3 linked regions of the Anaerocolumna chitinilytica genome follow. Each later gene encodes a partner of the first gene's protein in a complex. Links are inferred from orthologs where the notes say so. Each region holds a gene or a part of one and is shown in the gene's direction. Other genes may lie near its edges.

What was found.
Region 2: bsdcttw_RS14680 (region 1) and rny share a complex: the UniProt entries of both Bacillus subtilis proteins name them as parts of the possible RNA degradosome complex. The link is inferred for Anaerocolumna chitinilytica from one-to-one orthologs.
Region 3: bsdcttw_RS14680 (region 1) and pfkA share a complex: the UniProt entries of both Bacillus subtilis proteins name them as parts of the possible RNA degradosome complex. The link is inferred for Anaerocolumna chitinilytica from one-to-one orthologs.

The regions. Positions count from the first base shown.
Region 1 is NZ_AP023368.1:3,350,985-3,361,051, reverse strand. What follows is about bases 3,812-6,738. They hold bsdcttw_RS14680 (polyribonucleotide nucleotidyltransferase), read left to right. Parts: upstream 3,812-4,194; coding sequence 4,195-6,282; downstream 6,283-6,738. Other genes in these bases: bsdcttw_RS14675 (DNA glycosylase AlkZ-like family protein), read left to right, coding at 6,710-6,738; srtB (class B sortase), read right to left, coding at 3,812-3,812. In the rest of the region: bsdcttw_RS14700 (endospore germination permease), read left to right, coding at 1-367; bsdcttw_RS14695 (hypothetical protein), read right to left, coding at 767-1,459; bsdcttw_RS14690 (DegV family protein), read left to right, coding at 1,888-2,736; more of srtB, read right to left, coding at 2,754-3,811; more of bsdcttw_RS14675, read left to right, coding at 6,739-7,894; bsdcttw_RS14670 (M16 family metallopeptidase), read left to right, coding at 8,030-9,280; bsdcttw_RS14665 (iron-containing alcohol dehydrogenase), read left to right, coding at 9,502-10,067. UniProt on the Bacillus subtilis protein: Involved in mRNA degradation. Catalyzes the phosphorolysis of single-stranded polyribonucleotides processively in the 3'- to 5'-direction. Necessary for competence development in Bacillus subtilis.
Region 2 is NZ_AP023368.1:3,743,653-3,753,695, reverse strand. The notes cover bases 2,780-5,682. They hold rny (ribonuclease Y), read left to right. Parts: upstream 2,780-3,425; coding sequence 3,426-4,940; downstream 4,941-5,682. Other genes in these bases: proC (pyrroline-5-carboxylate reductase), read left to right, coding at 5,414-5,682; miaB (tRNA (N6-isopentenyl adenosine(37)-C2)-methylthiotransferase MiaB), read left to right, coding at 2,780-3,199. In the rest of the region: bsdcttw_RS16410 (glutamate-5-semialdehyde dehydrogenase), read left to right, coding at 1-1,096; bsdcttw_RS16405 (hypothetical protein), read left to right, coding at 1,126-1,632; more of miaB, read left to right, coding at 1,751-2,779; more of proC, read left to right, coding at 5,683-6,214; bsdcttw_RS16385 (NUDIX hydrolase), read left to right, coding at 6,337-6,879; bsdcttw_RS16380 (stage II sporulation protein M), read left to right, coding at 6,964-7,572; bsdcttw_RS16375 (tyrosine recombinase), read left to right, coding at 7,670-8,554; bsdcttw_RS16370 (fibronectin type III domain-containing protein), read left to right, coding at 8,907-10,043. UniProt on the Bacillus subtilis protein: Endoribonuclease that initiates mRNA decay. Initiates the decay of all SAM-dependent riboswitches, such as yitJ riboswitch. Involved in processing of the gapA operon mRNA, it cleaves between cggR and gapA.
Region 3 is NZ_AP023368.1:4,868,240-4,878,288, reverse strand. The notes cover bases 4,651-7,559. They hold pfkA (6-phosphofructokinase), read left to right. Parts: upstream 4,651-5,572; coding sequence 5,573-6,547; downstream 6,548-7,559. Other genes in these bases: bsdcttw_RS21235 (ABC transporter ATP-binding protein), read left to right, coding at 6,669-7,559; bsdcttw_RS21245 (DNA polymerase III subunit alpha), read left to right, coding at 4,651-5,536. Also shown: bsdcttw_RS21250 (polysaccharide deacetylase family protein), read left to right, coding at 379-1,797; more of bsdcttw_RS21245, read left to right, coding at 2,048-4,650; more of bsdcttw_RS21235, read left to right, coding at 7,560-8,423; bsdcttw_RS21230 (Cof-type HAD-IIB family hydrolase), read left to right, coding at 8,466-9,251; bsdcttw_RS21225 (sigma-70 family RNA polymerase sigma factor), read left to right, coding at 9,364-9,879; bsdcttw_RS21220 (hypothetical protein), read left to right, coding at 9,882-10,049. UniProt on the Bacillus subtilis protein: Catalyzes the phosphorylation of D-fructose 6-phosphate to fructose 1,6-bisphosphate by ATP, the first committing step of glycolysis.

The DNA.
Region 1 (10,067 bases):
TCCCAAGTACGTATTAAAGATTAACCGAATCACAAGAACAATGGAATTTCGTAATGCAGACGGGAAGCCATATCTTAATATGATTATTGAAGGGAACGCCTCAATACAGAAAGGGCTTGCCAAAAAGGAAGATGAGGCTAGAAACGAAGATATTAAAAAAATTGAAGAGGAATGCAATGACTACGTCAAGAAAAATATACAAAAGACAATAACGGCAATCTGTATAAACGAAAAGTTGGACTATTTGAATCTTTACCGAATGACCGGATACCGAAACAAAAGTTTATGGCTGGAATACAAAGATGATCCGGAGAAGTTCCTGGAGAATATAACGATTAATTTGAAGGTTAATTTTCATATACAGTAAAAGGTGATAGAGACCGTTTCAAATTCTGTGTTTTAGATATTTTGGAGCCTTAATTATTTTAATAAACCCATGAAATGCCGTAAAGGCTGGAACCCTTGCCTTGACTGCATTTCATTGGCTTTTGTGTATTATAATTAAGCCCCAAATAAGATATGCTGTAAAATGGGTTTACACGAAACTATAAACAGACCCAGGTGATAGTTCAACCACGTGATTAACACATGAAAATTCTATGGTTACTTTCATTTTCAATGTTTTTTATAATATACGGTTTGAATAATTAAGGATTCATTCTAAAATACGACGCAGAATACCGCAGTATAGGGCAGTATTCTACGTCACAACATGTTTTCAAAACGACATAAAGAAACAAATGCAGAAAGAAAACTATGAGATGCTTCATTTCTGATTGGATAGCCGATTCTTTAAGGAGTTATAAACAATGAGGTTATAGGCCTTAAATGTTAAGGAATTCTTTTCTAAGGAAGGAAATTCGCCGTTATCCGACCAAACCACTGTAACCATCCTTGCATTTTGAGTAAATGTATCCCAATTCTCAGCAGTCAATCCGGGCTGAAAAGGTTCCCAATGGTCTCTGTAATTTTCATTTTCTTTTTCAGGCAGATATTTGATTACAGGTTCATCAGCCCAAAATTTCAAGTGTTCGGATTCAGAGTATTCTCTCACTGGTATTATACCTTCTATTACTTGATATTGATCATAGATAGTAACATTAGATATTGTTTTGCCATATGCTTTTTGCATTTTTTTCAATACATTATTCATATCCGTATTGTCGGGATAGGTTACATTCACCGCACAAAGCACCGGATTTCCATCTTTTAAATCTATGAAACTAAAGATGATCTCAGAAGTCTTTTCACCGAATAATTTATATCCTTTAAGTGTAAACCCTAAACCTTCTTCAAAATAACTGGTATCCTTTTTGCTTATCTTGTATGCGTCCAATGTTTCTTTCATGCTCATGCCCCATTTTGTTTTGGGGAATTCAGGATAATTACTATCTGCTTTCTTACTGCATGAGCACAGCAGTATTACGGCAAGAAATAGGATTAATAAGACCTTCTTCATATCATTTTCTCCCCCCTTAAATAAATCCAATAATAGTTGCTTTATATTTATTAATAATATCATATGCTTTATAGCAGAGGTAATAATAAAATTGAAAAATTACTGATATTACCAATTCGCGCTAATTTTACTCTACTAAATACATAATGTCAATGTTAAGTTTCGTATTCATCTATGTTAATGCAGCATCAAACCATATTTTTATTAGTTTATCTTAACTAATTTTGCAGCCCTTTCCTAGGGAGTTTTTTTCTTGTAAAATAATAAGTATATGTGATATTATAGAGATTAGATGATAAATATTGAATTTGTGAAAGCAGCATAAAACTAACTAGTTTGTGCTGTTTTTGCTAGTGTTTCTATATTTATAAGCAAAGTAAAAAATAAAAATGAAACATGATAGAACGGAATGTGAAAGGATAGGCATTATGATTAAGATTATAGCTGACAGTACCTGTGATCTATCAAAAGAACTTCTGGAAAAATACGATATAACAATTTTGCCTTTATGTGTTATTATGGGTGAAAATACATATCTGGATGGAGTGAACATAAAAAAAGAAGAGATATTTACTTGGGCGGAAAGGGAAAACAGCTTGCCAAAGACAGCGGCACCTTCCCTAGAAGGAGCTGTGGAGATATTATCACCCTTTGTAAAGAATAACATGGATATCCTGTTCTTTGGCATATCGGAGGAGATGTCTTCCTCCTGCAACGTGGTGCGTCTGGCAGGAGAATATCTGGATTATAAGAACATACATATTATAAATTCACAGAATCTCTCTACCGGAATTGGATTGCAGATATTAAAAGCTGCTGAAATGGCCCTTGAAGGTTATAATATTCAGGATATAAAAGCATATATTACAGAAACTATGAGCGAGAAGGTGAGAGCCAGTTTTGTAGTGGATACTCTTACCTATCTGCATATGGGCGGAAGATGTTCCTCCGTCGCGGCACTCTTTGGAAATGTATTGCAGCTAAAACCTATGATTGCCGTTAAACATGGGATAATGGGTGTTGATAAAAAGTACAGAGGTACAAATCATAAGGCTCTACTAAGTTATTTTAAGGATCTTATTCCGGAACTATTAGAGGCGGATCCAGAGCGGATATTTATAACTCATTCCGGTTGTGATGATGAAATTGTGGAGAGCCTGTATCAGGAAATAGAAAAGCTTAATGTATTTAAAAATATTTATGTAACCCAAGCCGGAGCGGTTATTTCCAGTCATTGCGGCCCTAAGACCCTGGGTATATTGTATGTTGAAAAATAAAGAGGGTACTTCATACCTTAAGGTTTACGGTACCAATCAATCTGACCTGCCTCTAATGCTTCTTTGAAAGAAGAAGTCTTTGGGGCAGTTCCTCCGTAATTCTTATACCAGCTGGCAGGATAGAGAATAGAAGGATTCTTTGCCGCATTTTCTACCGGAACCTGAGGGTCTTCATTCTCCCTGACTTTTCTAGCCACAATGATTGTCCTGTAATTGTCAAGTTCATAGGAACAGGTGGAGAGGGTAATAATCTGATCCTTTTCATTTAGATCGACGGGAAGATTATAGATGGAACGGACTCTAAGCTGGTACAAGAAGTCCAGAAAATCAGCATCATCCTGAAAATCAGCCCTGGTAAAGTTAAAGAAATCATCATTTATATCAGCATCGGCTTTGAAGATCGAAAATATCTTCCACTGGCCTTTCTGATAGAGGGTATTAAAGGTAATAACGGAGTGCTGCCTATAATAATCAATATCATTGTATTTAATAAGATAATGGAACATGTTGTCAGAGGACTTCATGTTATGACCATACAATACCATATTTCTTGTGTTATTCTCAACAGAGGAGTTTACATCCAAAAAGATACTGCCGGCCTTGTCTGTCTGCCGGTTGATATTTCTGTGCAGGTAGTATTCCGGGTCCTCTTTGCTGGATTGAAGCACAGGATAATCAATGTTTGTACCGTCAATGGTAAGCCAACCCTTTACATCACTGTTAATGGAGAGCAGTGCAGAAAATTCTTTCAGGCGGCCCTCCTTATCATAAAGGCTGTCGGAATCGGCTGGGGAACTGCTGTCAGAAGCAGAGATTGCTGAGTCAGAGGAAGCAGCCTCTGCCGAAGGGGTTATGGAACTGTCAGCACTTTTAGTTCCATTCTTTAATTCTTCCTTTTCGATTTCTTCTTTTGATGCTTCATAAAGGTTCCTGGCTTCGGTAACCGCTTTTTGGGAAATATATGGTCGTAGTATCAGTTCATACCCTAAGTAAACAGCAGATACCAGAAAAACACCAAGGGAAATATAGCGTATTACTTTAATAATATTATTTTTATGAATAGTCTTATTTTTCATACAAACCTCCGTGTGAATATTCAATCTTTGATTAAATATTCCTGAATCTGAAGCTAAAAAAACAGTTTTTTGTTTTTTCAACAAAGAAGTGCTCTTTATTATGTATTTATGTTGATATTATACAATATTTTTCTGTACATGGGAAACACTAATAATAAGAATTTGGATTTATAATTCTTCTTATATATATAGACCTTGGCACATGAAAAATTTAGTAGTAATTTAAACTTATAAGTGCTATAATATGACGAAGCAGGTTTTTTATGCCAACATGCCAGAGATCGTCTCCGAGACTTCTGAAAAGGGCATCGGCTTTTGATTCGGTGGATTTTTCAGTAGTTTCGGCATCTTTGGCAAATTTATCAATAAAGGAGTATAATTCATGTACAAAAGTTTTTCCATGGAGCTTGCCGGAAGAACACTTACCGTTGATGTAGGCAGAGTGGCAGCTCAGGCAAATGGTGCAGCATTTATGCACTACGGTGATACCGTTGTTTTATCAACAGCAACAGCATCTGACAAACCAAGAGAGGGAATAGACTTTTTCCCGTTAAGCGTTGAATATGAAGAAAAATTATATGCAGTAGGAAAAATTCCCGGAGGTTTTATCAAAAGGGAAGGAAAAGCTTCTGAAAATGCAATTCTTACCTCACGTGTCATCGACAGGCCCATGAGACCTCTTTTTCCCAAGGATTACAGAAATGATGTAACCCTTAATAATCTTGTAATGTGTGTGGACCAGGACTGTAGCCCTGAGCTTACCGCTATGCTTGGTTCCGCTATCGCAACGGCAATATCCGATATTCCCTTTGACGGACCGACAGCTTCAACTATGGTTGGTATGGTTGATGGTGAACTTGTCTTTAATCCGACCAGTGCACAAAGAGAAAAGTCTACGTTAAGCTTAACCGTAGCTTCTACAAAAGAAAAAGTTATCATGATTGAAGCCGGTGCTTATGAATTACCGGAAGATAAGATGATTGAAGCAATTTTTGCAGCTCATGAATTAAACCAGAAAGTTATTGCTTTTATTGAGACAATCGTTGCTGACTGCGGTAAAGAGAAACACGCTTATATTAAATGTGATACACCGGAAGAGCTCTATGCAGATATGGTGGCTTTCATTACTCCTGAGGCAATGGAAGAAGCAGTTTTTACCGATGTGAAGCAGGTAAGAGAAGGCAATATCCGTGAAATTACCGATAAGCTTACAGAGCGTTACCAGGAAACACATCCGGAATGGATACCGTTACTTGGTGAAGCAATATATAAATTCGAGAAGAAAACCGTACGTAAGATGATTCTAAAGGATCATAAACGTCCTGATGGCCGTGAAATTACACAGATAAGACATCTGGCAGCAGAAGTTGATATTCTTCCAAGAACTCATGGCTCCGCTATGTTTACCAGAGGACAGACACAGGTTCTTACCATAACAACATTAGGTGCTCTTGCAGAAATTCAGAAGTTAGACGGAATTGATGAAAATGAGAAGACGAAACGTTATATGCACCATTATAACTTCCCTTCCTACTCTGTAGGTGAGACAAAACCTTCCAGAGGACCGGGAAGAAGAGAGATAGGACATGGCGCTTTGGCAGAGAGAGCGTTAGTTCCGGTATTGCCAAGCGAAGAAGAGTTCCCTTATGCAATCCGTACCGTATCCGAAGTATTAGAATCCAATGGCTCCACTTCTCAGGGAAGTATCTGTGCTTCAACACTTTCTCTTATGGCAGCAGGTGTTCCTATTAAGAGCATGGTAGCAGGTATTTCCGTAGGTCTTGTTACCGGTGAATCAGATGATGACTACATTATCCTTACCGATATTCAAGGTCTTGAAGATTTCTTTGGGGATATGGACTTTAAAGTAGCCGGAACCCATAAAGGTATTACTGCAATACAGATGGATATTAAGATTCATGGTTTGACAAGAGAGATTATTGAGAAGGCTATCAGACGTACAAAAGAAGCAAGAACCTATATTCTGGATGATATTATGGCACCTTGTATCAGCAGTCCTCGTTCTGAAGTTGGACCTTATTCACCTAAGATTGTTCAGATTAAGATCGATCCTGCCAAGATTGGTGATGTTGTTGGACAAAGAGGAAAAACGATTAATGCTATTATTGACCAGACCGGTGTTAAGATTGACATTACCGATGACGGTGCCGTATCCGTATGTGGTGTTGATTCTGACAGCATTCAGAAAGCAATTAAGTTGATACAGACAATCGTTGCAGACTTTGAAGAAGGACAGATTTTCGAAGGTAAAGTTGTTAGTATCAAAGAATTTGGAGCTTTTATTGAATTTGCACCGGGCAAAGAAGGTATGGTTCACATTTCCAAGATTTCTAAGGAGAGAATTGATAAAGTAGAGGATGTTCTTACTCTTGGAGATGTTGTTAAGGTTGTATGCCTTGGTAAAGATAAAATGGGCAGAATCAGCTTTAGTATAAAGGATGTTAAGTGATAAGCAGTTAACAATTTAATAATTGTTTGATAAAAAGAAGCAGTCTATTAATTCTTGCGACACATGGTTTATTTACCATATGTACAGAATCAACAGGCTGCTTTTTTGACATAGATAGACATTATTCAGGATTATAGTTTTATGATATAGGAATCTAACTTGATAATTAATAGAACAATCTGTTCGTATTCACTTCTTTACTAGTTAGGATACTGTACAAAAGGACCCTCATTAAGATATCGGGTTGAAGAAAATTGGGCTTGTAAAATACTGCCATAGGTATTATAATTTGTAAAAGAACAGATGTTCTTATTGGAACAGCTGTTCTACTGATTTTAGGACAAGCTTTTGTATGTAACGAATAAAGCTGATAATATGTAACGAATAAAGCTGATAAAAAGACAATGGAAGAGGAAAGGGAGAATATATGAAGCAATATTATCTATCCAGAAAAGAAGCAAGAAGGTTGCTGCTGATGAAACAAGGCCTCCTTGGGGAACACCGTTTTCACGGAGAGGAAGGAATTACTTCTTATATTAAGCAGGCAGGCTGTATTCAGTTTGACCCTGTTGACGTATGCGGTAAGAATCCAGAGCTGGTACTGCAGTCAAGAATTAAGGGTTTTCAAAAAGAAATGTTATATAAACTGTTATATCAGGACCGCGTACTGATAGATTATTTTGATAAGAACCTTTCCATATTTTTAACAGAAGATTTTCGATACTTTGAAAGAACAAGAAAGCGTATGGCTGAAAATGCCTGGTTTCAAAGGGAAGTCAATGCACTTGCACCGGTTATTCTAAAGAAGATGAAAGAAGTTGGTCCAATCAGTTCAAAGGATATAAAGACAGGGGAGAGCGTTGATTGGTATTGGGGAATGAATACCAGCTTATCAAGAATCGCTCTTGAGAATCTTTATTTTGCCGGAGAATTGATTATCCATCATAAAAAGGGCTCGAATAAGTATTATGCACCTGCAAAAGAGTATTTGGGGAAAGAATATAAACGCAGGGACCCTTTAAAGGAAGATTATGATCATTATAAATGGAGAGTATTAAGAAGAATATCCGGTGTGGGACTGCTTTGGAATAAGCCTTCCGATGCCTGGCTAGGTATCAAGAATCTTAAGGCCTCGGACAGGGAGAAAATATTTGGTGAGTTATTGGAAAAAGGTAAAATAGTTAAGCTAAATGTAGAAGAGATAAAGGATCCCTTGTATTGTATGAAAGAGGATATTAAGTTATTAAGTAGTGCGAAGGAATCCTGTACTGAAAGAACAGAATTATTGGCACCACTTGACAATATGCTCTGGGATAGAAAGCTTATTCAAAGTCTCTTTGATTTTGATTATAAATGGGAGATCTATACCCCCCTTGATAAACGGAAATATGGGCATTATGTGCTTCCTATCTTATCTGACGACGATATTATTGGCAGAGGTGAATTTATATTAAACCGTAAGAAAAAAGCGCTGGACGTAAAGCGGATATGGCTGGAAGAAGGCAGGAATTGGGATAAGTATCAGGAAGGTGTAAAAGGTGCAGCGTATCATCTGGCGGAATTCAATGGTGTGACAGAAGTAAACTTTGACAAGGATTTTGTTCAGTATTAGCATTACACAATATGAAAGAAAAGATTAAAAATACAAATAATGTAAATAAATAAACACATTGGATTTTTCACTGTTGTATAATAACTGCAATGATGATACAATTGAATTTATCGATTATCAGAAAGGTTGAAATTAATGGTAAATACCAGGAAATTATCCAATGGAATAACTGTTGTATTGGAAGCAATGCCATATCTAAGAAGTGCGGCATTAGGGATATGGGTTAAGGTAGGTTCTTCCAATGAGAATGCTAAGAATAACGGGATTTCACATATAATTGAGCATATGCTCTTTAAAGGAACAGAAAACAGGAGTGCAAAGCAGATTGCAGATGAAATGGCTAAAATAGGAGGAGATATTAATGCCTATACCAGTAAGGAATGTACATCCTTTTATGCGGTAACCTTGGACGAGCATCTACCTATTGCAATTGATATATTAGGAGATATGTTTAATAACTCTCTTTTTGAAGAAAACTCATTTCAAAAGGAAAAGGGGGTTATCATAGAAGAAATTGATATGTATGATGATTCACCGGAGGATCTGGTTCATGAAATGCTTCAGATGAAAGTCTGGGACAAGCATCCTCTGGGGTATCAGATTTCAGGGTCGAAAGAAACAGTAAAAAATATCACCAGAGCGGAAGTAGTGGAATTTATGAAAAAGCACTATGTAACTCAGAATATGGTGATATCTGTAGCGGGTAATTATAAGGAAGATGAAATTATGGAACGGTTAGAGCTGAATTTCAGTAAGATACCATCCGGTGAAAAATCAGTAATAGCCCCCGCACCTACTTATGAATCTACATTCTATGTAAAAGACAAAGACGTGGAGCAGCTCCATCTGAATATGGCTTATGAATCGATTCAATCAGATGCAAGTGAAAAATATATACTTACTGTTCTGAATTCAGTGTTCGGCGGAAGTATAAATTCCAGATTATTTCAGGAAATCAGAGAAAACCTTGGTTTAACCTATACAATATATTCCTATGGAAGCTCATATTCCAAAGCAGGACTTTTTCATATATACGGTGCTATGAATCCTTCTCAATTAAAACCAGTCATAAATAATATTTTTCAGATTATTGATGATATCAAAGAGAACGGGATTACGGATGAAGAACTCTCGATGTGTAAGGAGCAGATAAAAACGGAACTTATACTGGGCGATGAGACTGCAAAGAATCGTATGAACAGCAATGGAAAGGCAATGCTTTTCCGAGGATATATTATACCTTTAGAAGAAATTATCGAGAAGGTGAATGCTGTAACCAGAGAAGAAATCAAACAGTTTGCAGCCAAATATTTAGTGAAAGAAAATGTTAGTATTTCCCTGGTAGGGAACTTAGAAGGCATTGATAAAGAAGGACTTTTACAATAGACCTGCTCCTATTAAGGAAAGATTAAAAATATTCATGAAATTTAAGGAACAGGACACGGATTCATTAATATAATAAAATATAGTGTTTTTAACGGAGCGTATGGCTTATGCAACTTTTATAAAGAAGATTGAATATGTAATTACCCTTTTATCTTAGCGATAATAGAGTGTATTACAGGCTGTGGCTCCGTTTTTCTGTATAAGAAAAGGGAGGGTATACCGTGCAAATAGACTTAAGCAGATTTCGTGGAACTTGTACTTGCGGCAGAACCCATGAGATATTTGTAAAGGATATACTAATTGAAGAAAATGCATTAAGAAAACTTCCTGATAAAATAAAGAATATACATAAAGGTCCAAATAGCAGCATTGTTGTTATCTGTGATACCAATACATACCAGGCAGCAGGAAAGCAAATCGAAATCCTTCTGCCGGGATCTGAATTTGTAATACTTCCGGCCAATGGTCTTAGGGCGGATAATATTGGGCTTGCTTTGGCTAAAAAAGGGATATTGGCTTCTGATAATCCAAGACTGCTCATTGCAGCAGGTTCCTGCACGATACATGAAATCAGCAGGTATCTTGCGAAAGAATTTTGTATTCCTTTCGTTTCGGTTCCTACGGCCGCCAGTTGTAACACTTATGCTTCTCCGGTATCCGTAATAAATTGGAATGGATTTAAGAAAGTATTACCGGGAGTTTCACCGGTTTTCGTTCTCGCAGATACGTTAATTTTTGCAAAAGCTCCCTATAAGCTTACTGCAGCAGGGATATCCGCTATGCTTGG
Region 2 (10,043 bases), 390 kb from region 1 along the record:
TGTAAAAAAGGCGAAAGCAAATGGTATGTCGGAAGCTTTAGTTGACAGACTTACCTTAAATGCGGCAAGAATTGATGCCATGGCAGAGGGACTTCTGGAGATTTCATCTTTGGAAGATCCGATAGGAGAAGTTATCTCAATGAAGGAAAGGCCGAACGGACTGGTAATCGGGCAAAAAAGGGTTCCAATAGGTGTCATCGGTATTATTTATGAATCCAGGCCTAATGTTACGGCAGATGCCTTTGGTTTATGTTTTAAGACCAGCAATGCGGTAATATTAAAAGGAGGCAGTGATGCTCTTAATTCTAACATTGCAATTGTAAAGATTATTAGGGAAGCATTAACCACCAGTGATATAACAGAGGATGCCATACAGTTAGTGGAAGACACCAGCAGGGAAACTGCCAAAGAACTGATGCGACTGAATAAATACATCAACCTGCTGATACCAAGAGGCGGTGCAGGCTTGATTAAAACAGTGGTGGAAAACAGTACAATTCCAGTGATTGAAACCGGAACCGGCAATTGTCATGTCTATGTGGACGAATCAGCTGATTTTGATATGGCACTGCGCATTATACATAATGCCAAAACCCAAAGACTTGGAGTATGTAATGCCTGTGAATCTCTTGTTGTACACAGCGGTGTTATGGATGCATTTTTACCATTATTATATAACATGTTAACGGATAATCATGTAGTAATCAGAGCAGATGAAAGAGCCAGAGCAGTTTGTTCTGGAATGGAAGCGGCTACGGAAGATGATTTCGGAAGAGAATACCTGGATCGTTTGATTTCCTTAAAAATTGTAGACTCCATAGAGGAAGCCATAGAACATATCAATAATTATAATACAGGACATTCCGAATCTATTATTACAAAGGATTATAATAATTCAATGAAATTTTTAAATGAAATTGATGCGGCAGCTGTGTATGTCAATGTATCCACCCGTTTTACAGATGGAGGCGAATTCGGATTTGGGGCTGAAATCGGTATAAGTACCCAAAAACTGCATGCCAGAGGCCCTATGGGACTTCTCGCACTAACTTCAACTAAATACATTATTTTCGGAAACGGTCAGATTAGGCCTTAACTAGTAGAGAATGACATAATGAGTGAAATGTGAAAGTGAGATTGATGAGAAGGCTTGAAAGACTGTTGAAGAAATGCAGGAAATTGAAAGAACCGGGAGCAGGGACTGCTCAAGAGTATAATGATAACCTCAGGCAATTAGGTTATCAATTGTTAGAACTATATATTAAAGGAAAAATTAGTATCGAAGATGATATTATTCAGATAGCGGCGGAGGCTGACCAGCTAAATATCAGCGGTTTTATTAAAGAAGCGGGAAAATATTTCTCGTATAAAAAGAATAATGGAGAAAATGCAAAGTTTTCAGAAGCCATTGCTTCCTGTTTGATGGATTTTTACAATATTGTCGTAGAGTCTGATAATGGGTACCATGTGAGTTATTATTACTATAGAGGAGATAATAAGCCCCAGGGGGTACCTGGGGCTTTGTCGGATTTAATACTAAAATTATTCGGAATATGTTATGAATATGAAATCGATATTGAAACAGTTATGACAGAGAAATACGAGCTGTGTAAGAAAAATTATTTAAATTAAGGGGTGAGTGGTTTACCACATGACATTATACTCTAAGTGTTGTAATTTAGGCTTGTATAAGCTATAATTTTAGGTTGTGGCACCTAAAAATAAGTATTTTGAAAGTAGAGAATAGAAAATGAGCAGTTTACTTATGAATCTTGATGAGATAGATTTGGAGGGCAAGGAACCTCTTACAGAACCTGAGCGTCAGTATTATTTTATGGCAAAGTGCAGAAAGTGGGTAAGACACAAGGAAAAGGAACTAAACAGAGCCTTAACCTTTTCAGTAGTTACTTTTGGCTGCCAGATGAATGCGAAGGATTCAGAAAAACTTGCCGGTATTCTTGAGAAGATCGGGTATGTACAGGTAGAAGGAGAAGAAGTGGATTTTGTGGTCTATAACACCTGTACAGTAAGGGAGAACGCCAATACCAGAGTATATGGAAGATTGGGTTATCTTAACGGTCTGAAAAGAAAAAATCCTAACATGATGATTGCACTCTGCGGCTGTATGATGCAGGAAGATGCGGTAGTGGATAAAATTAAGAAAAGCTATCGTTTTGTAGATATGATATTTGGTACCCACAATATCTTTAAACTGGCAGAGCTTATGGATACCAGACTACACTCAAAAACCATGATAATTGATATTTGGAAGGATACAAATCTGATTGTAGAGGATCTTCCCAGTGAGCGAAAATATTCTTTTAAAGCAGGCGTTAATATAATGTACGGCTGCAATAATTTCTGCAGTTACTGCATCGTGCCTTATGTACGAGGAAGAGAAAGAAGCAGAAATCCTGAAGATATCATAAAGGAAGTCAGGGAATTAGTAGCAGACGGTGTAATTGAGATTATGCTATTGGGTCAGAATGTGAATTCCTATGGTAAGAATCTGAAGGAACCCATAAGTTTTGCTGAACTTTTAGTGCAGCTGGAACAGATTGAGGGACTTAAGAGAATACGTTTTATGACCTCCCACCCGAAGGATTTATCGGATGAATTAATAGAAGTGATGAAGAATTCCAAGAAAATATGCAGACATCTGCACCTTCCGGTACAATCCGGAAGTACGGATATCTTAAAGAAAATGAATCGGAATTATACAAAGGAATCTTACCTTAAGGTAGCGGAGAAAATAAAGACTGCTATGCCGGACATTTCACTCACTACAGATATTATTGTGGGTTTTCCGGGTGAGACAGAAGAAGATTTCCTTGAAACACTTGATGTGGTAAAGAAAGTCCGTTATGACAGTGCCTACACCTTCCTTTATTCCAAACGTTCGGGAACACCTGCTTGTGTGATGGAAAATCAGGTGGAAGACCCAGTGGCAAAGGAGCGCTTTGACCGGCTTTTAAAAACTGTTCAGGAAATTGCAGGAGAACTGACCGGTAAATTGGAAGGCATGGTGGAGGAAGTTCTGGTAGAAGAGGTTAATACCCAGGATTCTTCCTTTTTAACAGGAAGGTTAAGCAATAATACGCTGGTTCATTTTAAAGGAAGTGATGAGCTCATCGGCAAGTTAGTTTCTGTTAAATTGTCACAATGCAAAGGATTCTATTATTTTGGAGAATTAATATAGGATTAATAGACTTTTTCCCCCTTGTTTGAATCGTGTAACTTTTTGTATTTCTTTTGATTATTTTCGTTGAAATATGACATAATGCATAAAAATTTAATGGGGATACTTGACATTGTCATGAAAACAGTATAAAATTTATATGTTGTATATTTGTACAATGAAAATTCAATAAGGAGGTGCTCCAGTGCAGGATATATTACCTATAATAGCAAGTATATTAGTTACCCTGCTCATCGCTGTTCCTCTTGTCTGGAAATTTGCTATTTCCTACCATGTTAAGGTTGTAGAAGCTAAGATTGGTTCTGCTGAGGAAAAAGCAAGGGAAATCATAGATGAAGCTTTAAAAACAGCTGAAACTAAGAAAAGAGAAGCCTTACTTGAAGCAAAGGAAGAGTCTTTAAAGACTAAGAATGAGTTAGAGAAGGAAACCAAGGAAAGACGAGCAGAAGTTCAACGATATGAGAAAAGGGTTCTGTCAAAGGAAGAAACCTTAGACAGAAAGATCGAAGCACTTGAGAAGAAAGAATCCAGACTTTCTGCAAAAGAAGCTGAGCTTGATAAAATCAAGGTAGAAGCAGAAGCACTACATGCACAGCAGCTGCAGGAACTGGAGAAAATTTCAGGACTTACCTCCGAACAAGCGAAAGAATATCTTTTAAAAACAGTTGAAGACGAAGTAAAACATGAAACTGCAATGTTAGTTAAGGAACTTGAAAGCAAAGCAAAAGAAGAAGCAGACAAAAAGGCAAAGGACTATGTTGTTACCGCTATTCAGAAATGCGCAGCAGATCATGTTGCGGAAACTACTATATCCGTTGTACAGCTTCCGAATGACGAGATGAAAGGAAGGATAATAGGAAGGGAAGGAAGAAATATCCGTACCTTAGAAACCCTTACAGGAGTAGATCTAATTATAGATGATACCCCAGAGGCTGTTATTTTATCCGGCTTCGATCCTATCAGAAGAGAAGTGGCAAGAATTGCCCTTGAAAAGCTGATTGTAGATGGAAGAATTCATCCTGCCAGAATTGAAGAGATGGTGGAAAAGGCTCAAAAGGAAGTTGAAGTCATGATTCGTGAAGAAGGTGAAGCGGCAACTCTAGAAGTTGGTGTTCATGGAATTCATCCAGAACTTGTCAGACTTCTCGGTAAGATGAAGTTCCGTACAAGTTATGGACAAAATGCTTTAAAACATTCGATTGAAGTAGCTCAGTTATCCGGATTACTTGCCGGAGAGATAGGCGTAGATATCAGAATGGCAAAGAGAGCCGGATTACTGCATGATATTGGTAAATCTGTTGACCATGAGATGGAAGGCTCACATATTCAAATTGGTGTTGATTTATGCAGAAAGTATAAGGAATCAGCGATTGTTATTAATGCAGTGGAATCACATCATGGTGATGTTGAACCCGAATCCTTAATCGCTTGTATTGTACAGGCTGCGGACACCATTTCAGCTGCGAGACCAGGTGCTAGAAGAGAAACATTAGAAACATACACAAACAGATTGAAACAATTAGAAGATATCTCCAATAGCTTTAAGGGAGTAGATAAGTCATTCGCAATACAAGCAGGCAGAGAAGTTCGTATTATGGTAGTGCCGGAACAGATTTCCGATGCAGACATGATATTACTTGCCCGCGATGTATCTAAACAGATTGAATCTGAACTGGAATATCCGGGTCAGATTAAAGTAAATGTAATCAGGGAATCAAGGGTTACAGATTACGCAAAATAATAAGAATTATAGATGGCCGAAATTCCGGTAAAAGGAATTTCGCCATCTTTTTTTAATGGAAAATAATTTAATGAGTTAAACTGATGAAGCCAGTATGAGGGACGGACGATGACCGGAAGGTTCGTTTTAAAACTTGGTTACTCGAGATTCTAATTCCACTAAATCGCCAGGAAACGTAACTGGCAGTCAAAAAGGTGCCAAACTCGCTGAAACATCGCGGGAGCGGATGGGTTCTGCGCTCAAACAGTGGCATCTGTTTTTCTAGTTACGTTTCCTGCCGCTTAAGTGTCATAAAGAATCTCTCGAGACGAAGTTTTAAAACAAACCTTCCGGTCATCTGTTTATCTATAATATTGGTTTTATGAGGTTGCCTGTGTAAGCATATTCTTTCTTGCATAATAGGGAGTTATATACTACAATTACTAATAAATTCTTTGGAATTAAGAGACGAATTAGATAAAGGAGGCAGTCGAATGGATAAGGTAGGATTTATCGGAGCGGGTAATATGGGACTCCCGATGATTTTGGGAGCTGTAAAAGTGTTTGGAACAGAATCTATTCTTTTTACAACGAAAAGAGAAGAAAGAAAAGTAGTGGTTCATAAGGAAACGGGAGCAGATTATGCATGGAATAATAAAACATTGGTGGAATCATGTAAATATGTTGTGCTTGCTGTGAAACCGCAGTTTTTTGGGGATGTTTATAGGGATATAAAGGACAGTCTGACAGAGGAGCATATTGTTATCTCCATTGCTGCCGGTATTACGATAGAGTCTATGAAACAGGCTCTTGGGGAGCACATCCGTGTGGTTAGGTCCATGCCGAATACACCGGCTCTCGTAGGAGAAGGAATGTCTGCTGTGTGCTTTTCAAAGGACGGGTATAGTGAGTCGGAAAAGGAATGGATTGACCGGTTTTTTAATTCCTTTGGTAAATATGAAGTGTTTGAGGAAAGTCTTATGAATTCCATCGTTTGTGCCAGCGGTAGCTCCCCCGCATATGTTTATATGTTTATTGAAGCTCTGGCAGACAGTGCTGTTAAATATGGTATTCCAAGAGATAAGGCTTATAAACTTACGGCTCAGACAGTACTTGGTGCTGCAAAGATGATCTTGGAGACAGGTGAACATCCGGGTAAGTTAAAGGACCAGGTCTGCTCACCGGGCGGTACGACAATTGCAGCAGTAGAAGCTCTGGAGGAGTATGGTTTTCGTAATGCTATTATGAAAGCCTCGGATGCTTGTTATGAAAGAGCGGTATCGCTTAATAAATAAACATGGGATATTATGTTAAAAAACAGTTATCAACATAATATTCACGAAAGAGTCCGTGGAAAAAGAGAGAACATTTTCGCTTTGATTTTAAATATGAGCTAAAGTGCATCATGGAGGGTTAAATGGAAAAGAGAGAATACAAGAGGCTAAAAAGAACTTTATGCCATAAAGGGCACATTATAGATTTTTATACGGACACCATGGAATTACCAAATGGGAAAACCGCCGAATGGGATTTTATCGGACACAAAGGAGCTGCAGCTATTGTGCCCGTAACCGACGAAGGAAAGATATTAATGGTTAGACAATATCGTAATGCGGTGGAAGAGTATACCCTTGAAATTCCAGCAGGAGGACTAAATCCAGGAGAGGATATGAAGACTTGTGCAGCCAGAGAATTAGAAGAAGAAACCGGATATAGGGCTGAGCATACAGAGCATTTGCTGGATCTTTATACTACGGTAGCCTTCTGCAATGAAAAAATCGGTATCTATTTCACAGAACATCTAATACCCTCAAAACAGCATTTAGATGAAGATGAATTTGTAACGATTGAAAGCTACTCAATAGATGAACTTGTGAACTTTATTTTTACCGGGCAGATTAAAGATGCGAAAACCATTGCGGCTATTCTGGCTTATAAGACAAAAAAAGAGATGAAGTAACCTTAGCATACTATTTCAGATACGGGCATTATTTTTACAATAGTCTCATATGCTATTTTATAGACAATAGTATCAGGTGCCGGTATGAACTTTTTAAAACAGCAATTGCATAGATTAGGGGAAATAAAAACAGGCTTGTTATTGGCAGCTTTTGGAGCAGTACTTGGTGTAGTTTTTGCAAGGGTTTTTAAAAGCTTTTATTGGGGAAATATTAATATCTTAAATACGGAGTACCTTACACAGATAAAGGATACACCTATTAATTATTCAGAACTTTTAAAGTATGTTTATTGGGATATTTTTAAAAGTTATATAATACTTTGGATGGTTTGCATTACCACCTTTGGCATTCCTTTTATAGCCCTATGTCTTACCTATTTCGGATTCCAAAGCAGTTTTTTTATTTCGGTCATTTTAATGAAATTTAAAGTAAAAGGAATTCTCCTTATTATAGGTTATACCTTTCCCCAGTATTTAATTTACATACCGGTGATTTTTATTAGCTTTCGCCTGGCTTTTTGGCTTAATAAAAGCTTGCGTTACGATAACCTGGGCAAGAAGGGAAAAAGAGAAAAGACCACTAAATATCTTGCCCTGGCGGTACTTTTAGGAGTAGTACTTGCAGCAGGCGGATTATCGGAAGCATACATTGGTTCGTTTGTTTTAAGAAAGATATTGAATATTTTCTTATAGGAATATATTTTTAATTGCAATTCCCAAATTCAACAATTATAATGAGAATATGAAGAGGAAACGTTGTTCTGATAATTGATTGAAGGAGAATTGCTGTATGAAGGCTGAACTGCAGGAATTTATTACATATATGAAAGAAGTAAAAAATGCAAGTGTAAACACTTGCCTGTCTTATCGAAATGATTTGACAAAGTTAGTGAATTATATGTACAAGCAGAATATAACCGAGGAGGACAAACTGAGCGAAACCAGTCTGAATTCTTATGTATTGACACTGGAGAAGGAAGGAATGTCTCCCGCTACTGTATCAAGAAATATCGCATCGATTAAGGCATTTGTATTATATCTGATAAAAAAAGGTAAGTTAAACCACGATCCTACAGAGCGGATGAAATCACCAAAGGTAGAAAAGAAGCCTCATTCATCCCTTTCGGCGGAAGAAGTCAACGGGCTTTTGGAACAGCCGGATCCTGATACTGTAAAGGGAATGAGAGATAAAGCAATGCTGGAGCTGTTATATGCCACAGGTATCAGAGTGACAGAGCTCATCTCCATTAAACTGGAGGATCTTAATTTAAAGAACCGTTTTCTTCGCTGCTGCAACAGTAAGAAAGAGCGATTAATCCCTTTCGGGAATATGGCAAAGCATGCACTTGAGAATTATTTTAATATTGGCAGACCGGCTTTAGTAGGAGAAGTCAAGACGGATTTCCTGTTTACGAATCTGTCAGGAGAACCCATGAGCAGACAAGGCTTTTGGAAGATTATGAAAGCTTATGGGAGAAATGCAGGGATTGCCATGGAAATCACCCCTCAGATCTTAAGAAATTCCTTTGCGGCGCATATGATAGCAAATGGAGCAGATTTAAAGAGTATTCAGGAATTCCTAGGACATGCAGATGTTACCACTACCCAGTATTATGTACAGGGAACAGATAAGAAGCTTACCAAGGTATATTCTGACACACATCCAAGAGCTTAAAGATATCCATATAGGCATAATTCTACTTTGATATTGAAATGAAAGAGATAAGTTATGAGGTCATAGGGGATGATGTGTGGTAACAGGGTAGAATTTGCGATGAATATGAATAAACAATAACAGAAATATCAAGAAGCTGTGACACTAAATATTAGTGCGCAGCTTTTTTGACTGTAAAAAATAAATTCGAAACCTTGAAAAGTATGGAATTTATTAAGTGAAAATAATTATTGGAATTATGCTCCTCTATTTTTAAGTAGTTGTTTGCTTTATAATTAAAGGGACCATTCATTTTAAGAGTGGGAATGTTTGTGACTAAGAAAGCAAATTTAAAACTTGATAGGGGAATTTTATGGGATCATATAGAATACTTAGAAAATCATTCGGAATGTTATTAATCGTAATACTTTTAGTTGTACAAATTTTTAGTAGTTCCGTACAGGCAGATACAGGATATGATAAAACAGCGCCAATTCTGAACAGATTAACAATCTCAAATGCAGATAATATTGACACCGAGAAAGGAATGAAAATTACCTTTGATTTGAAAGAGGACGGAGTAGGTGTAAATAATATAATTATCATTTTTAAAGGTCAAGAAAGTGGAAAGAGAAAATCTTTACAGTATTTCACATTTCCAGAGGATGGAATAAAACCGTTATATTCGGGAATGACGACGGTGACTTTATCATTTGATGGAGAATTCTTCTATGAGGAGATGTATTATTTAGAAGATATCTATTTATCTGATGCAAATGGAAATAGTAGTGAATACAGTGCTCAACAAGGCGCAGAATGTTTAAAAAACTCAACATCTAAAATAATCGTTACACATTCAACAACTACAGATTTTACAGAACCTAAACTTAACAATATGACGATAGAAAACGCAGACAATATTGATTCTTCCACTGGATTAATTAACATAAACGTAGATGCGCAAGAGGATGGAAGTGGGATAAGTGATATTTCTCTAACCTTTAGAAATGAAGGAACTGCCCTTTTCTATGTAAACTGGTCGGATTACAGCGGATACCCTGATGGAAATGAACTACATACTGGTAAGTATAATCTAATAGCTATGATTCAGGATCCTTTCGTAGTGGGTACTTATACACTTGAAAGTGTCATTTTGTCTGATCATGGCGGCAATTACAAAAAGTATACTCCGGACTCTCCTGAATGGAGTAAGTTCACTCAGAAAATTACTGTTACGAAATCAAACTATGTAGAAAGTACATCACCTACGATTAAGTCTATTAATCTTGATAACGTGGCAATAGTAACACCGGATTGTCTTGAGGTTCCTATAACAATAACTACAGGTAAATATGGTGTGAACTGTATCTTTATTGACTTAATTAATGAAGAAGGAAGAAAAGCATTCCTATCATGGTACTCGGATACACCAATAATGAGCGGAACCCATAGATTGAAGTTTCCTATAGACCCATTTCAAGGAGAAGGAAAATTTAAAATTGATTATATT
Region 3 (10,049 bases), 1.5 Mb from region 1 along the record:
CGAGAGCGTTATTTGGTATAATATCTCTCTTCGTAGTTAAACGGATACCGGAATTTTTTATTTCGAATAAGCTCATTTGGCTCATATATCTGAGGTATTAGAAGTTGGATATTCTATATACTAGAATCATAGATGGTAAACCATAACAAAATTTCTTAATTTTGTAATAATTTATAGAAAATTGTGAGAAAAACATCATATTAATGTAATAAAAGCTTAAACATTATTAACCAAACCTATGCTATAATAAGTTTAAATGTATAAATAACAGGAAAAAATATCTATTATAACTAATACATAAAATGGGATACTAACTATAAGGTTTAATTATTACCACTGTCTTAAAGGAAAATTATATTCCAGAAAGGAAGTCATAAGATGAAGGGGCAAAAAGGCTCATATTTGAACAATAAACCAAAGAGAAGATACAGTAAGCTGATATTATTAGCAGTAGAAGCTGTATTAATATGTGCCGTTGTTGCAGGGTACTTTATTTTTATGAGAGACTTTGTTCATAAAAAGGATGGAAATTCTGTAAAACAGGAACAGAATGCCTCCGGGGGCAAGAACACTTCAGGGAAAGGCGATACCAAAGTTTCCACTACTCCTACCCCTACTGAATTGACGGAAGAAGAAAAACGGGAAAAGGAAGCAGCAGAGCTTTTAAAACAAGCAGATGCCTATGCTGTGCAATATGATTACGATAAAGCGATTTCATTGGTTAAAGGATTTGAAAATTACACACAGGTCAAGGTATTAAATGATGCCCTAAGCGGTTATGAAGAAAAGAAAAGCACCTTGAAACGCTTTGGAGCTTATGATTCTGCTGACCAGATAAACCATTTATTTTTTCATATATTAGTTGCCGATGACAGTAAAGCCTTCGACGGAGATTACAGGCAGAAAGGCTATAATTATTATATGACCACCATACCGGAGTTCAATGCCATGCTCGAACAGCTTTATGACCAGGGGTATGTATTGGTGCAGCTCCATGATGTGGCGAAGAAAGTAAAGAACAAGGATGGCAGTGAGAGTTTTGAACCGGGGGATATTATGTTGCCGCCGGATAAGAAGCCGCTAGTGATATCTCAGGATGATGTCAATTACTATGAATATATGAAGGAAGACGGTTTTGCCAGGAGAATTATACTGGATAAGGATAATAACCCCACTACCGAGATGCTGATGGATGATGGTTCTGTAAGTGTCGGGGATTATGATATGGTACCTCTTTTGGAGAAGTTTGTTAAAGAACATCCCGATTTCTCCTATAAGGGAGCAAAGGGAATTCTTGCTCTAACCGGATACGAGGGGGCACTGGGCTATCGAACCAATGATGCAAACTCTCCCTCCTATAAACAGGATCAGAAAACTGTGAAAAAGATTGTAAAAGTCATGAAGGAAAAAGGCTGGGAATTCGCCTCCCATAGTTACGGTCACAGAGATATGGGGAAAGCAACTTACGCCTTTACCATAAAGGATACCGACCGCTGGGAGAAAGAGGTGGGAAGTCTGATTGGTCCAACGGATATCTACATCTTCCCTTTTGGTATAGATATTGAGACTACTATGGGGCATTACAGCAGCAAGAAATTCGAATACCTGAAAAAATCAGGCTTTGATTACTTCTGTGGTGTTTACAAAGCTCCCTGGATGCAGATAAAGAGTGATTATGTAAGGATGACAAGAAGACCTATGGACGGAGAAGCTATGCTGAAATTCCCGGAAAGGTTAAAGGACCTATTCGATTTAAGCAAGGTAATTGATCCTAACAGGCCAAAGTGGGAAGATTAAAAATATAATAGCTTATATAATTCCGGCAAAGAGCAAAGTTTGGCTCTTTGCCGGTTCTTTTTCAAGGTAAAATTGCTTAAATCCATTTTTAAATGGTATCTGTTGGCATCCTCCCTTTCCAAAGATTACAGTAGGCAGTAGAAGTAAGATGTGGTATGATAATAACTGAATTATTGCTTGATAAATTTTATATTAAACAATCAAAAGGAACAACGTTTACAGAGAAGTGGTTTTAGAAGGGAATGGTAATATGAGTTTTACCCATTTGCATTTACATACAGAATACAGTCTGCTGGATGGTTCCGGCAAGATAAAAGAGATGGTGGCAAGAATCAAGGAACTTGGCATGGACAGTATGGCCATAACCGATCATGGTGTTATGTACGGCGTCATTGATTTTTATAAAGCCTGTAAGGCCGAGGGAATTAAGCCTATCATTGGCTGCGAGGTTTATGTGGCTCCCGGTTCCCGTTTTGATAGGGAAGCAGGTGCTTCTGATGAGAGATACTACCATCTTATATTGTTGGCAGAGAATAACATAGGTTATCAAAATCTGATGAAAATTGTATCAGCAGGTTTTTTAGAGGGCTTTTACTATAAGCCCCGTGTTGACTATGAAATACTGGAGAAATACAGTGAGGGACTGATTGCCCTTAGTGCCTGTCTTGCAGGTGAAGTGGCAAATTATCTTCGAAAAGGCTTTTATGAGGAAGCCAAGAGGGCAGCATACCATTATCAACAGATCTTCGGCGAAGGTAACTTCTTTTTAGAGCTGCAGGATCATGGCATATCTGAGCAGGCAGATGTTAACCAGGGACTTCTTCGGTTAAGCAGTGAAACCGGTATTGGGTTAGTTGCTACCAATGATGTGCATTATACCATGGAAAGTGATGCCCAGGCTCATGATATTCTTTTATGCATTCAAACCCAGAAGAAGGTCTCCGATGAGAACCGAATGAGGTATGAAGGGGGGCAGTATTTTATTAAGTCCGAGGAAGAGATGAAAAAGCTCTTTCCCTATGCTCTTAATGCTTTGGAAAATACCCATAAAATTGCAGAAAGATGTAATGTAACCATAGAATTCGGCGATTATAAGCTGCCGAAATTTGACGTGCCCGCAGGGTTTGGAGCCTTAGAGTATCTTAAGAAGTTATGCTATGAAGGCCTTAAGGAGAGATATCCGGAATCCTTTGAGGAACTCCTAGACAGATTGAACTACGAAATAGATACGATCTCAAATATGGGTTTTGTAGATTACTTTTTAATCGTAGGGGATTTTATAAAGTATGCCAGGGACAATGACATCAGCGTAGGACCGGGACGAGGCAGTGCTGCCGGAAGCCTTGTTTCTTACTCTCTTGGGATAACCAATATTGATCCTATCAAATATAATCTGCTCTTTGAAAGATTTTTAAATCCGGAACGACTTACCATGCCCGATATTGATATTGACTTCTGTTATGAAAGAAGACAGGAAGTTATCGATTATGTTGTTCGAAAGTATGGTAAAGACCGTGTGGTACAGATTGTAACCTTTGGAACTATGGCCGCCAGAGCGGTAATCCGTGATGTGGGAAGAGCTATGGATTTAGGCTATGCCAGAGTAGATACCGTAGCTAAGATGATACCGATGGAACTTGGTATTACCATTGGACGAGCGCTGGAAATCAACAGAGAATTAAAAGACCTATACGATTCCGATGAGGAAATTCGTTATTTAATTGATATGTCTTTGCGTCTCGAAGGACTGCCTAGGCATACCTCCATGCATGCAGCTGGAGTAGTAATCAGTAAAGCGCCGGTTGTAGAATATGTGCCGGTATCCAGAGCATCCGATGAATCCGTTACTACCCAATTTACAATGACTACGCTGGAAGAGCTGGGACTCTTAAAGATGGACTTTCTGGGACTTCGTACCCTGACAGTCATCCAAAATGCAGTCCGCCTCCTCAATAAAAAACGTAGTAAAGAAGACTTACTGGATATTGATAAGATAGATTATGATGATGCAGCCGTATACGCAATGATAGCTTCCGGAAAAACAGAAGGTGTATTCCAGCTTGAAAGCTCCGGAATGAAGAGCTTCATGAAGGAACTAAAACCCAGAAACATGGAGGATATTATAGCGGGTATCTCCCTTTACAGACCGGGTCCTATGGATTTCATACCGAAATACATTAAGGGAAAGAACAGTGAAGGCAATATATTGTATGAATGCCCTCAGCTGGAGCCGATTCTTGCACCGACTTATGGCTGTATCGTATACCAGGAGCAGGTTATGCAGATTGTAAGGGATCTGGCAGGCTACAGCTATGGAAGAAGTGATTTGGTGCGTCGTGCCATGTCAAAGAAAAAAGCATCGGTAATGGAAAAGGAAAGGTATAACTTTGTCTACGGCAATGAAGAAGAAGGAGTACCGGGCTGTATGAAGAATGGAATATCGGAAACGGTGGCAAACCATATCTTCGATGAAATGACAGACTTTGCAAAGTATGCCTTTAATAAGTCCCATGCAGCGGCTTATGCAGTGGTTTCCTACCAAACCGCCTATTTGAAATGTTATTACCCCGTAGAGTTTATGGCAGCCTTGTTAACTTCTGTTATTGATAGCGCAGGCAAAGTGGCAGAATATATTTTTACCTGCCGCCAGATGGGAATTAAGATATTACCTCCTGATATTAACGAAGGAGACGCGACATTCTCGGTATCCGATGGTGCAATTCGTTATGGGCTTTCTGCTATTAAAGGCCTTGGAAGGCCAGTTATTGAAAGTGTGGTAAGAGAGAGGGAAGCAGCAGGTCCCTTCACCTCCCTGAAGGATTTTGCTGAGAGACTCTCCGGTAAAGAGGTTAACAAACGAACAGTAGAAAGCTTTATCAAATCCGGTGCCTTTGACAGTCTTCCCGGAACCAGAAAGCAAAAGATGATGGTATATGTTCAGGTATTGGATGAAGTAGCACAGAATAAAAAGAGAAATCTGACCGGACAACTTTCCTTTTTTGATTTTGCGGAGGAAGAAGATAAACAGGAACTGGAGATTAATTATCCTGATATAGGAGAATACTTAAAAGAGCAGCTACTGGCTCTGGAAAAAGAGGTTATGGGTATATACGTCAGCGGACATCCTCTTGAAAGCTACGAAGAACTATTAAAAAAGAATGTCACCCATTCTACCCTTGACTTTGCACTAGACGAAGAAACCGGAGAAGCTAAGGTAGAGGATGGCGGAACCGCTGTGGTTGGTGGTATCATAACCGGTAAGACTATAAAAACTACGCGAAATAATTCCATGATGGCCTTTATCACCTTGGAGGACATGGCTGGAGCAGTTGAGATAATCCTTTTCCCGAAGGATTATGAGAAGTATAAAATGGATATATACGAGGATAATAAAATACTGGTTAAAGGAAAGATTGCTGTAGAAGAAGAAAAAGCAGCCAAACTTATCTGCCAGGAAATTGTACCTTTTGCGGACAACCCAAGGGAAGTATGGATTAAGTATAAAGATAAAGACAGTTTTGTACAAGATGAACAAAGACTTTATGGGATTTTAAGCCAATTTGATGGCAAGGATCAGGTGTGTATTTATCTGGAATGTGAAAAAGCCATAAAACAGCTTCCCAAATCGAAAAGTATTAAGGCAGAAGATGTATTACTTACGAAGCTATGCGAAACTTATGGACAGGATAATATTAAAGTAGTAGAAAAGAGTATTGAAAAAGCCAGAAAAAAGGGGTAAAATAAAAAAGATTGAAGTTTCTTGGAGGTGAACGATATGGCTAATGGAATAAAAACAATAGGAGTACTTACAAGCGGTGGAGATGCCCCTGGTATGAACGCAGCCATCAGAGCAGTTGTTAGAACGGCCCTGGCGAGCGGATTAAATGTAAAAGGTATACGCAGAGGCTTCAGCGGTTTATTAGAAGAAGATATCGTAGAAATGGATGCTAAGAGTGTATCCGATATTATACAGCGCGGTGGTACTGTACTCTATACTGCAAGAAGTAAGGAATTTATGACTTCAGAGGGTCAGGATAAAGGCGCAGCTATCTGCAGAAAGCATGGCATTGACGGAGTAGTAGTAATTGGTGGAGACGGTTCTTTTCAGGGAGCAGAAAAACTTGCTGCCAGAGGAATTAATACCATCGGACTTCCCGGAACCATTGACCTTGATATTGCCTGCACCGATTATACCATCGGTTTTGATACAGCGGTTAATACAGCTATGGAGGCAATCGATAAGGTCAGAGATACCTCAACTTCTCACGAAAGATGCAGTATCATAGAAGTTATGGGTAGAAATGCCGGTTACATTGCTTTATGGTGCGGTATTGCCAACGGAGCAGAGGATATTCTGATTCCTGAAAGATATGACCACAATGAACAGAGAATTATAGATAGTATCGTACAAAGAAAGAAGTTAGGAAAGAAACACCATATCATAGTAAATGCAGAAGGTATTGGTGATTCCTACGGAATGGCAAAGAGAATCGAAGCCGCTACCGGAATTGAAACAAGAGCAACGATTATCGGACATATTCAGCGTGGTGGAAGCCCTACCTGTATGGACAGAATGTATGCATCTGCTATGGGCTCTATAGCGGTTGACTTACTTTGCAAAGGTGCCAGCAACCGTGTAGTAGGTTACAGAGACGGCAAATTTGTAGATTACGATATTGAAGAAGCACTGGCAATGAAGAAAGATGTTGACCAGTATCTGTATGATATGGCTAAGAAATTATCTCAATAATACATTAAATAGCGGATGAAAGCCCGACCAATTAGCACTTTCTAAAATTAGGTGTTGCCAATGGGTCGGGCTTTTATTATGATTATAATAGTTTAATAAATGGAAAGGCAAAGGTAATAAAATGAGTTCCAGAGCAAAAAAATTTATATCCTACTATAAACCTTATAAATTACTGTTTTTTTCCGATATGTTTTTTGCACTTACGGCAGCGGCTTTATCTCTTATCTATCCTCTGATTGTAAGATACATAACCAATGACCTGCTGGGAAAATATGATATTTCACAGGTGTTTGCAACTGTTATAAAGCTTGCCTTTGTGATGATAGGATTAGCAATACTTGAATTTGTATCAAACTTCTATATTGCTTATCAGGGGCATGTGATGGGAGCCAAGATGGAGTATGATATGCGAAATGATATCTTTGAGCATTATCAGAAGCTCTCCTTTAATTTTTATGACAATCAGAAGACGGGACAGCTGATGTCCAGAATAACCAACGATTTATTTGATATAACAGAGCTGTGCCATCACGGTCCGGAGGATATCGTCATCTCCATCATCAAGTTTGTAGGTGCATTTGTTATTTTAATCCGAATTAATCTTCCGATTACATTAATCGTATTTGCTTTTATTCCGATAATGTTCACTTTTGCTTACCATATGCAGCATAAGATGAACAGGGCCTTCCGCCGTAATAGGGATAGAATTTCAGAAATAAATGCACAGATAGAAGATAACCTGTCGGGTATCCGTGTGGTAAAATCCTTTGCCAATGAAAAACGTGAAATTGACAAGTTCCACGACGGAAACAGGAGGTTTGTTGAAAGTAAAAGAGACAGTTATTGGCAGATGGCAACTTTTCATTCCGGTCTTGGAATGTGCACTACCTTTATCAATATCGCTGTAATTGTGGGAGGAGCGGTCTTCATTGCAAAAGATATTATTGCCCTATCCGACCTTCTGACTTTCCTGCTCTATATTAATAATATAATTGAACCGGTAAGAAAACTTATTAACTTTACTGAGCAGTTCCAGAACGGCATTACGGGTTTTGACAGGTTCATGGAGATTATGGATATACAGCCGGATATTGTGGATAAGAAAGATGCCATTGGCCTAAAGGATGTAAAAGGGGATATAGAATTTAAAAATGTATCCTTCCGTTATAATGAAACAAAATCAGAGGTATTTAAAAACATTGATTTAAAGGTGAATGCCGGTGAGTATGTAGCACTGGTTGGACCTTCCGGAGCAGGAAAGACCACCCTTTGCAGCCTTATTCCAAGGTTCTATGAGGTGGCGGAAGGAGAAATCCTGCTGGATGGAAAAGATATTAGAGATATCAAACTTCGGTCCCTGCGTAAAAATATTGGTATTGTACAGCAGGAGGTCTATCTGTTTGCCGGTAATGTAATGGATAATATTCGTTACGGTAACCTGGAAGCAACGGATGAAGAAATCATTGAAGCTGCGAAAAATGCCAATGCTCATGAGTTTATTATGGAACTGCCGGATGGTTACAATACTTATATTGGACAGAGAGGTGTTAAATTGTCCGGCGGTCAGAAACAGCGTATCAGCATTGCCAGAGTATTTCTTAAGAACCCTCCGGTGCTTATCTTTGATGAAGCAACTTCGGCTCTGGACAACGAAAGTGAGAAGATTGTACAGGAGTCCTTAGAAAAGCTTGCAAAGAACAGAACCACCTTTGTAATAGCTCACAGGCTTTCTACTATTCGAAATGCGGGTAATATTATAGTTCTTACAGAAGAAGGAATTGCAGAACGCGGCACTCATGCACAGTTGTTAGAACAAGACGGTGTATATGCCGGACTTTATCGATTAACGCAGAATGCGGCGCAGATATTAGGATAATGACAGCCAGGAGTTGAAGATAATGACAAGGAGAAAGACAAAATGAATCAGAAGATAATATTTTTTGATATAGACGGTACTCTCCATGATTCGGAATTAGGGGTTACAGAGCTTACGAAACAGGCAATAAAAGAACTGCTTAAGAACGGTCATATTCCCGTAATCTGTACAGGAAGAGCCAGAATCATGGTCCCTGATTATCTGATGGAGATGGGTTTCTCCGGAATCGTAGCTGGAGCCGGTACTTTTGTGGAGTATCAGGGAAATGTAATCCACAATAAAGTGATGGGGCCAAAAGAGGGAGATGAGATTATTGCAACCCTCAAAGAATGTGGTATACGATATATCCTTGAAGGACCGGAAAATATCTATATCGAAGCTGAGGATACCTCGGAAGAGTATCAGCATATTATTGAATTTTCGAAAAGATATACCAAGGGTGGTTTGAAAGCCATAAGTAACGGCAATTATATCATAAATAAACTTACTTGCTTTCCAAACGCTGACAGTCGCTTAGATTTAGTTGCAGGCAGACTGGGCGATAAATTTCATATGATCCACCATATAGACGGTAATTTTGAAATGACACCAAAAGGTTATGACAAATCAACGGGAATACAGATACTCCTAGAGAATTTAAAGCTTAAGAAAGAAGATACCTATGCTTTTGGAGACAGCACCAACGATATGGAGATGCTATCCTATGTCCAATACGGGATTGCTATGGGAAATAGTTATCCCCAAGTACTAGAGGCTGCTAAATACAAGACATTATCCATCAGAGAAGATGGGATTTACCACGGACTAAAAAGTTTTGGATTAATATAAATAAATCGGGGAACTATAATACGATTTATTTCGTCTAATCTGTGATAGTATACGAAGACTGTCTGGATTGGGCAGAGAAATTCTATCATCGTATATTAGGGGGATACTTAAAATGTACCAGGAAAACCAAGAGGTTTACGATATCGAAGCCTTGATGAGAAAATATGGTAACGATGTTTTGCGGACCGCATACATGTATGTAAAGGATGATCATCTGGCAGAAGATATTTTTCAGGAGGTATTCATAAAAGTAAACCAAAAGCTTCACACCTTCCAGGGGGAAAGCAGTATAAAGACCTGGATTATACGCATAACCATCAATGCCTGCAAAGACTATCTAAAAAGTGCCTGGAATCAGAAAGTAACAGGATTCACGGAGGTACATGAAAATACCCTGGCAGGAAAAGATGAGTATACTGCCGTAGAGCAGGAAGATGAAAATCGAATGGTTAGAGAGGCAGTGACAAAGCTGCCGCAGAAATATAAGGATGTACTATTGTGTGTGTATTTTCAGGACATGACGGTTACGGAAACAGCCAGGCTTTTAGGAATTGCGGAAGGGACGGCAAAAAGCCGGCTCTCCAGAGCAAAAGAGAAGTTAAAGCTTAGCCTTGAAGGGAGGATATGACAATGGAAAAAAATATAACTGGCACAAATCCTTCACCTGACAGGGATGATATGGAATTAAAGAGACGTTTGGATGCAGCTTTTGAACTGGATACTCTTACGGTATCAGAAGATTTGATCCAAAGAACACTTCTAAAGATAAAAGAAATGGATAATACGGTAACAGAACTA